Thalassobaculum sp. OXR-137: one gene and its partner. The main gene of each other region encodes a partner of the protein of the gene in region 2 in a complex. Links are inferred from orthologs where the notes say so. Each region holds a gene or a part of one and is shown on either strand. Other genes may lie near its edges.

What was found.
Region 1: the proteins of tsaE (region 2) and tsaD are in contact, whole or in part, in a crystal structure (PDB 6N9A), measured with the Thermotoga maritima proteins. The link is inferred for Thalassobaculum sp. OXR-137 from one-to-one orthologs. Residues at the interface, in WP_004082108.1 of Thermotoga maritima: Leu37, Gly38, Lys46, Lys57, Val59, Lys60, Ser61, Thr63, Phe64, Thr65, Leu66, Met67, Val69, Pro71, Tyr82, Arg83, Leu84, Asp86, Asp88, Phe89, Asp93, Ile128, Asp130, Glu131, Arg134; in WP_004082750.1 of Thermotoga maritima: Cys10, Asp11, Arg49, His50, Leu82, Gly84, Gly135, Gly136, Glu154, Thr155, Leu156, Asp157, Asp158, Ser159, Glu162, Asp165, Lys166, Arg169, Leu170, Tyr175, Lys213, Thr214, Leu217, Tyr218, Gln221, Arg222, Asn324.

The regions. Positions count from the first base shown.
Region 1 is NZ_CP139715.1:1,194,705-1,198,880, reverse strand. What follows is about bases 470-3,240. They hold tsaD (tRNA (adenosine(37)-N6)-threonylcarbamoyltransferase complex transferase subunit TsaD), read right to left. Parts: upstream 2,496-3,240; coding sequence 1,443-2,495; downstream 470-1,442. Other genes in these bases: hemC (hydroxymethylbilane synthase), read left to right, coding at 2,616-3,240; T8K17_RS05650 (EVE domain-containing protein), read right to left, coding at 805-1,224; T8K17_RS05655 (CoA ester lyase), read left to right, coding at 470-697. Also shown: more of T8K17_RS05655, read left to right, coding at 1-469; more of hemC, read left to right, coding at 3,241-3,554; T8K17_RS05635 (uroporphyrinogen-III synthase), read left to right, coding at 3,563-4,176.
Region 2 is NZ_CP139715.1:1,973,467-1,977,871, forward strand. Bases 1,037-4,036 are described here. They hold tsaE (tRNA (adenosine(37)-N6)-threonylcarbamoyltransferase complex ATPase subunit type 1 TsaE), read right to left. Parts: upstream 2,783-4,036; coding sequence 2,291-2,782; downstream 1,037-2,290. Other genes in these bases: T8K17_RS09255 (nucleotidyltransferase family protein), read right to left, coding at 1,037-1,227; T8K17_RS09260 (aminoglycoside phosphotransferase family protein), read right to left, coding at 1,249-2,298; T8K17_RS09270 (sensor histidine kinase), read right to left, coding at 2,779-4,036. Outside these bases: double-strand break repair protein AddB, read right to left, coding at 1-442; more of T8K17_RS09255, read right to left, coding at 463-1,036; more of T8K17_RS09270, read right to left, coding at 4,037-4,405. UniProt on the Escherichia coli protein: Required for the formation of a threonylcarbamoyl group on adenosine at position 37 (t(6)A37) in tRNAs that read codons beginning with adenine.

The DNA of each region.
Region 1 (4,176 bases), 780 kb from region 2 along the record:
CAGCCGGGAGATCCTGATCCGGGTCAACGGTCTGGACACGCCCTGGGGCCATGACGACCTGCTCTTCGCCGCCGCCCAGCCGGCCCACGGCATCATCCTGTCCAAGGTGGAGAGTGGCGGCACGGTCCGCCAGGCGGAGTCGTTGCTGATTCGCAACGGTGCGCCGGAGACGATGGGCATCTGGTGCATGGTGGAGACGCCCCGCGGCGTGCTCGCGGCCCAGGAGATCGCGTCGGCGACCCCGCGCATGGCCGGGCTGATGCTCGGCACCAACGACCTGGCCAAGGACCTGCAGTGCCTGCACACGCCCGACCGCATGCCGCTGATGACCTCCTTCGGGCTCTGCCTGCTGGCGGCGCGGGCCTATGGGATCGCCATCCTGGACGGGGTGCATGCCGACCTGAACGACGACGAGGGCTTCGCCGCCGTCTGCCGCCAGGGACGCGAACTGGGCTTCGACGGTAAGACTCTGATCCATCCCAAGACCATCGCCGCCGCCAATGCCGCCTTCTCGCCGCGCGAGGAGGACATCGCCTGGGCCCGCAAGATCGCGCAGGCCCATGCCGCCGCTATGGCCGAGGGCAAGGGTGTGCTGCAGGTCGACGGCAAGCTGGTGGAGGGCCTGCACGTTGCCGAAGCGCAACGGCTGGTCGCCATGGCGGACATGATCGCGGAGATCGAGGGGGCGAGTGCATAACTCCCCATCTCCGTCATCCTGACGCAAGTCAGGATCAAAACCCCGGCGCCCGTGCACCGCAGATCCTGACGTGCGTCAGGATGACGGTTGAGCGGAGGGGGCGACGGTTAAACCTTCGTCTCCGCCATCTTCAGGATCAGGCGCCACTGGGCGTCGGTCACCGGGACGACGGAGAGGCGGGACTGGCGGACCAGGGCGAAATCCTCCAACTCCGGCTCGGCCTTGATGTCGGCCAGGGTCACCGGCTTCTCGACCGGCTGGATCGCCTTAATCGTTACCATACCGAAACGCTCCGACTTGTCGGTCGGGTCCGGATGGTATTCCTCGATCACCTCGACGATGCCGACGATCTGCTTCTCGTTGACCGAGTGGTAGAAGAAGCCGCGGTCGCCGACCTTCATGGCCTTCATGTTGTTGGCGGCCTGATAGTTCCGCACGCCGTCCCAGCCCTCGCCCTCATCGCCCTTCCTGACCTGATCGTCCCAGGACCAGGTGCCGGGCTCGGATTTGAACAGCCAGTACGCCATGAGGGGTGCCTCTCGTCTCGATATCGGAGGGAGGATTTAGCCCGAGTTTGCGGTGGTGCGCACCCCTGGAGTGCGGAATACCCACACAACCACCTCACTCCCCGGATTTATTCCGGGGCAAGGCCGGCCAACGCTTTGTCGTCCAACGTTGCGCCCGATGACGGCTCACCCCGGAACAAGTCCGGGGAGTGTAAAAAATTGGAAGAAGTTCAGTTTCCCTAAGCCTTCACCCGTCCGGCGCCGATGGAGGGAGAGGCGTCCGGATCCAGGGGCCAGCGCGGTCGGGGGCGGAAGTCCATGCCGTCGACCAGGCCCAGGCTCAGCCGCTCCTGCCCCGCCCAGGCGATCATCGCGCCGTTGTCGCCGCACAGTGCCAGGGGCGGCGCGACGAACCGCATTCCCCGGCTGTCCGACAACCCGGCCAGGGCGGTGCGGATCGTGCCGTTGGCGGCCACGCCGCCGGCCACGACCAGCGGCCGGCCGACGATGCCCTCGCTCTCCAGCAGGTCGACCGCCCGCCGGGTCCGGTCGACCAGGGAGGCGGCTACCGCCTTTTGAAAGGCGGCGGCGATGTCGGCGATGCGGCCCGCGTCCAGCCCGTCCCCCGCCTCCTCCACCCGCCGGCGCACCGCCGTCTTCAGGCCGGAGAAGGAGAAGTCGCATCCGGGCTTGCCGACCATCGGGCGCGGCAGGTCAACCGCGTCGGGATCGCCCTGCGCCGCCGCGCGCTCCACGGCGGGACCGCCCGGATAGCCCAGGCCCAGCAGCTTCGCGGTCTTATCGAACGCCTCGCCCACCGCGTCGTCGATGGTGGTGCCGAGCCGGCGGTAGCGGCCGACGCCCTGCACCAGCAGAAGCTGGCAATGGCCGCCGGAGACCAGCAGCAGCAGATACGGAAAGTCGATGCCGTCGGTCAGCCGCGCGGTCAGAGCATGGCCTTCCAGATGGTTCACCGCCAGGAACGGCTTGCCATGGGCGCTGGCGACCGCCTTCGCCAGGGTGGCACCCACCAGCACGCCGCCGATCAGCCCGGGCCCGGCCGTCGCCGCCACGCCGGCCAGATCGGCGAAATCGAGCCCCGCCTCCGCCATCGCCCGGGCGACGATGGCGTCCAGATGGTCGAGATGGGCTCGGGCCGCGATCTCCGGAACGACGCCGCCATAGACCCGGTGATCGTCGAGCTGGCTGAGCACCACATTGGACAGAATCCGCCGGTCGCCGTCGACGACCGCCGCGGCGGTTTCATCACAGCTCGTTTCTATGCCTAGAATAGGGCCTAAACTGGCGTGCGGGCCGGAAGGCACGGTGCGGTCTCCCTTAGGATCGTGCCTTCGTCTACACGAAACCCGCCGCGATGGCACTCCGCTAGACAGAGGCGAGACGACAGCTCCATGACCGCCAAAATCATCCTCGGCTCGCGCGGATCGGCGCTGGCCCTCGCCCAGACCCGAGAAACCCGCGAGCGGCTGCTGGCCGCCTGGCCCGAGCTGCGGGAGGACGGCGCGATCGAGATCCGGACGGTGAAGACCACCGGCGACGTCGTGCGCGACCGGCCCCTGGCCGAGCTCGGCGGCAAGGGGCTGTTCATCAAGGAGGTCGAGGGGGAGCTGCTCTCCGGCGCGATCGACGCCGCCGTCCATTCCATGAAGGACATGGAGACCACCATCGCCGACGGCACGATCCTGGCCGCCGTCCTGCCGCGGGAGGATCCGCGCGACGCCTTCATCTCGCCCCATGCGGACAGCTTCGAGGCGCTGCCCGAGGGCGCACGGATCGGCACCGCCTCGGTGCGCCGCGCCGCCCTGGTGCTGAACCGCCGGCCGGACCTGAAGGTGGTGATGTTCCGCGGCAACGTGGACACCCGCCTGCGCAAGCTGCACGACGGCGAGGCGGACGCCACCTTCCTGGCGGTCTGCGGCCTTAAGCGGCTGGAGATGGAACACGCCATCACCCGGATCATGGAGCCGGACGCCTTTCCGCCGCCGGTCAGCCAGGGGGCGATCGGCATCCAGTGCCGCGACGGCAACGCGTCGGCCCGCGATGCCGATATCGCCCGCTGGCTGAGCGCCCTCGACGATGCGCCGAGCCGGGCGCGGGTCACGGCGGAACGGGCGATGCTCTCGGCGCTGGACGGCTCCTGCCGCACGCCGATCTCCGGCCACGCCGTGCTCGACGGCGGCCGGCTGACCCTGAACGGACTGGTGCTGTCGCTCGACGGCACGCAGAGCCACGCCGGGTCCGCCAGCGCCGACGCGGGCGATGCCGAGGCGCTGGGCTTCGGGGTGGGCGAGGACATCCTGTCGCGCTGCGGGCGCGATTTCCTGGCCTGAGGGCCGGGATGACGGCCGGGAGGGCGGATCGACGGGTCATCGTTACCCGCCCGGCGGATGCTACCGCCGATCTTGCCGACGAGCTGGCGGCCCACGGGATCGAGACCCTGGCGGCGCCCATGCTGACGGTCGAACCGCTCGAGCCGTCCGGCGATCTGCCGGCGCCGCTTCAGGCGCTCCTGGTGACCAGCGCGAACGGCGCGCAGGGCGCCGGGCGGATGGGCCTGGGGCGGGATCTGCCGGTGCTGGCTGTGGGCGAGGCGACGGCGCGGGCGGCGGCCGAGGCGGGCTTCGCCACCATCGCCACCGCCTCCGGCGATGCCGCCTCGCTGACGGATCTGGTGGCCCGCACCTGCCGTCCCGAGGCCGGGGCCCTGCTGTGGGTCAGCGGCGAGGCGATCAGCACCGACCTGACCGAAATCCTCGCCGCCCGCGGCTATGCGGTGATCCGGCGGGTCGCCTACCGCACGGCGATGGCCGACGCGCTACCCGCGGCGGTCGCAGAAGCGCTGCGCGACGGATCGGTGGAGGGTGTCCTGTTTTTCTCTCCCCGCAGCGCGGAAGCCTTTGCTAGGCTTGTGGCCGGACGGGAGCTTGAAACCGCCTGTGCGACCGTTTCGGC
Region 2 (4,405 bases):
CGTGCATCTGCACCTCGTCGATCAGCCGCGCCAGGGCCGCGGCCAGACGGTAGGCGTGCTCCGGCGCGTCCGGCGTGGCGCTGTCCGGATCGGACCGCAGGAAGGCCGTCACCAGCCGCATCAGCTCCAGATGGCGCTGCAGGTCGGGGATGGCGGGCGGGATCTCCAGGGCGCCGGCGGCACCGGCCTCCGAGCCCATCTCCACGTCCAGCAGGTCCTCGTCCACGTCGGAGACGGTGGAGAGCTTGGGCAGCAGCATCGGCCGTCCGTCGCCGAAGCGCAGGAAGGCATCCGCCGCCGAGCGTACCGCGCGGCGGGTCGGCAGCAGCAGGCGGACGTCGGTCAGGGCGATCGGATCGCCGGCCACCCGCTCCCACACGCCGGCCGCCAGCCGGTCGAGGAACGGCGTGCCGATGGGAATAGTGTAGACGCGGTCGGTCATCCGGCTCCGCCGGTCAGGCTTCAGAAGAAGGGCACGTCGGCCAGATGCCCCGCGGCAAAGCGCTGATTGGCGCGCTCCAGGTCGGCCGGCGTGGAGATATGGTACCAGAGCCCGTCATGCAGCGCGCCGAAAAGCCGGCCTTCTTCCTCGGCCTTGTCGTACAGCTTGCGCATGGAGAAGGCGCCCTCCGGCGCGTCGGCGAAGATCCGCGGGTGGACGATGGACACGCCCATATAGGCATAGGGGGCGACCCGCACCTCGTCGCGGCTGGTCAGCCGGCCGATCTCGTCCATGGTGTAGTCGCCATAGCCGTGCCAGCCGAGTACCCGGGCGAAGGGGTAGAGGAGCAACTGGATATCCATCTTCTCCGCGTCCCAGGTATCGGCGAAGCGGTGCAGGGCGTTCCGCAAGCCGTCGAGCCAGACGCTGTCGCCGTTGATGACGAAGAACGGCTCGTCGCCGAGCTGGGGCAGGGCGTTCTTCACCCCGCCGCCGGTCTCCAGCACATTGTCCTCGTGGATGACGGTGATCGCCGGGTCCTTGCGGCGCTCGATATAGCGGGTGACGTAGTCGGACAGGTAGTGGGTGTTGACCACCACCCGCTTCACCCCGGCGTCCTTCAGGTGCTCCAGCGTGCGTTCCAGGATCGGCACGTCGCCGACCGGGACCATGGGCTTGGGCAGGTTGTCGGTGATCGGCGCCAGGCGGGTTCCGCGGCCGGCGCAGAGCACCATCGCGGTCTCGGGCAGCCAGTCGGGCCGGCGGCTCAGTCCGGGCAGCAGCATGCGTGTGTCCTCACCGGTCTTTCATCGTTTGATCTCGGGGCTGATCGAACTGGGCAGGCGCCTGTCCGGCTCGGGGATGCGGCGTACGGCGGACGGCATCTCCCGGTCGAGCCACGCGGCCACGCCGTCCAGGCCGGCCCGTGTCAGATCGGCCTCTATATGGGCCCAGCAGCGCGGGATATGAACCATGTAGCTGGTCCGTCCGAAGAAGCCCTGCTGGCGGCCGAACTGCCCCAGGATCTTGATCGCCCGCTGGGCGCCGAGCGCGTGATAGGCGCGCAGGAAGGCGTCCCAGTCCGAGACGTTCCGCCGGTCGCGATAGCGCTCCAGCATCGCCGCCTCCAGCCCCGGCGCCAGGTCGCGCCGCGCGTCCTGCAGCAGCGAGACCAGATCGTAGGCGGGGCTGCCGGACAGGGCGTCCTGGAAGTCCAGCAGGCCGCAGCGCGCCAGGCCCTCACGGCCCTCCAGGATCATCAGGTTGTCGACGTGGAAATCGCGCAGCACCAGGGTGTCGTCGCCGAAGGTCATCACCGGCACGGCGTCCTGCCAGGCGGCTCGATACGACTCGGCCGCGTCGTCGGGCACCACATCGCCCAGGGTCAGCGGTGCGTACCAGCGCAACATCCGGTCGGCCTCCTCCACCAGCCGTCCGCCGTCATAGGGCGGGGCCGAGAAGCCGATCTCCGGCGCGCGGTCGTGCAGGTCGGCCAGCAGATCGACGGCGATGGCGTACAGCGCCTCCTCGCTCCAGGCCCGCTCGTTCGGATCGGCCAGGATGCGGGTGAAGGTGCGGTCGCCGAAATCCTCCAGCAGCAGCAGGCCGGCGGGCACGTCCTCGGCCAGGACAGCCGGGGCGGAATAGCCGAATCGGCGCAGCTGGCCGGCGATGTCGAGGAACGGCCGCACGTCCTCCAGGGTCGGCGGGGCGTCCATCAGCACGGCTCGGGCGCCGTCGCGCAGCACCCGGTGATAGACCCGGTAGGACGCATCCTTGGCCAGCAGCGTGACCTCGGCCCCGCTCCAGCCCGCATTCTCCAGGAATGTCTTGATCTCGGTCTCGCGGTCACTCACCCGGCAGGGTTCCCGTCTCAATCTCGCCAAGGCGGTCGGCCCAGCGCCCATGGGGCGTCAGGCGGGCGATCCGCCGGTCGTTTCCATGGCATATTTCGAGCGCGAGTTCGAGCCGATCCGACGGAAGGTGTGCCCCCAACCTGTCCGGCCATTCCACCAGCACCACGGCCTCGGAGAACGCCTCCAGCAGTCCGAGCTCTTCCACTTCGTCCGGATCGCCGAGCCTGTACAGGTCGCAATGCCACACGGTGCCGCGTTCGCCCTCGTAGGGCTGAACCAGGGTGAAGGTGGGGCTGGGCACCTCCGCCTCGGGGTCGTCCAGCCAGGCGCGAACGAAGGCGCGGGCGAGCTCGCTCTTGCCGGCGCCCAGCGGTCCGGTCAGCAGGATGGCCATGCCCGGCTCGGCCCTGTCGGCTAGAGAGGCGGCGAGGCGGTGGGTAGCGTCCAGGTGGTCCAGGGAGAGGGGCGGCGGCAGGAACGTCACTCGGTGTCGTCTCCGGCTTCTTCGGTCTCCATCTTCCGCGGATGGCGCGGGACCGTGCAGATCACCTCGGTGCCTTCGCCCGGCGCGGAGGTCAGGGCGACGGTGCCGTCATGCAGCTCGATAAGCGATTTCACCAGGGCCAGGCCGAGACCGGCGCCGCTGGAGCGGCCGCGGCGCTCGAACCGTTCGAACACCCGGCTCTGGTCGTCGAGCGCGATCCCGACGCCGGTGTCCTTGACGATGAAGGCGACCGTGTCGCCCCGGTCCTCCACCGACATCATCACGTCGCCCCCTTCCGGGGTGAAGGCGATGGCGTTGGAGACGACGTTGTACAGCGCCTGGGTCAGGCGGCGCTCGTCCACCTCGATCGGCGCCAGATCAGCCGGGCAGTTGACCGACAGGCCGACCCCGCGTGCCCGAACGCGCTCGCGCGCCAGGGACTCCACGGCGGTGACAAGGGCGGACGGGGCGATCTTCTCGCGTTCCAACTCCAGATAGCCGGCCTCGATGGAGGCGAGGTCGAGGATGTCGTTCACCAGTCGGACGAGCCGGTTCGACGAGCCGAGAATGGCGTTGGCATAGTCCTTCTGCCGCTCGTTCATCGGCCCGGCATATTCCTGCTCGAGAACTTCCGAGAAGCCGATGATGGCGTTCAGCGGCGTGCGCAGCTCGTAGGAGACGTTGGCCAGGAACTCGCTCTTCAGCCGGTCGGCTGTCTCCAGCGCCTCGGTGCGTTCCTGCAGGGCGGTCTGGACGGCCAGGGTGTCGGTGACGTCGCGGAAGTTCAGCAGGGTCGCGCCGTCGGGCAGCGGCACGATGGCGAAGTCGAGCGCGCGGCCGTCGGTCAGGTGAAGCGTTCCGCTGGTCGCCTCGCGCCCGGCGAGGTAGCTCATCCACTCCGCCTTGATGTCGGTCCAGGGCCGGTCGGTCGGGAATTTCGGCCGCATCGCCTGGAACACGACTTCCGCCGGCGGTTCGGGTTCCAGGAACACCGGATCGTCCGGCGTGCCGCGCAAGCCCCATTGGGCGCGGAACGTCGGGTTGGACAGTTTCATGCGGCTGTCCACGCCGAACACCACGATGCCCTCGTACAGATTGTCCAGCGTCTCCTGCTGCACGGCGGTCAGCGTGTTGTAGGAGCGCTCCAGGGTCAGCCGGTCGGTCACGTCCTCGAAGGTCATCAGCAGCCCGCCGAACGGATGCGGCGTGACCACCATGCGCACGGTGCTGTCGTCGGGCAGGAACAGCAGCTCCTCATGGGCGTCGATCAGGGTGGTGAAGAGCCGGTTGAAGTCGTCCCGCCAGGCCCGGAAATCCGACTGTTCCGGCAGGCGTCGGCTTTCCCGCGCCATGTCGAGGACCTCGGACAGGGTCGGGCCGATCTCCAGGCGGGCGGACTCGATCTGCCACATCCGGGCGAAGGCGGTGTTGGCGAAGACCACGCGGCGGTCGGGGCCGAAGACGGCGATCGCGCTGTTCAGTTTCTCCAACACCTCCGCATGGGCGTCCACATGGCGGGCGAGGTCCGATTGGATCTGCTCCAGGCCGGTCACGTCCCGGCCCAGGCCGATCGTGCCGGCACCGGCGCTGGCCGCCAGCGGCGTCTCGAAGATCTCGAACAGC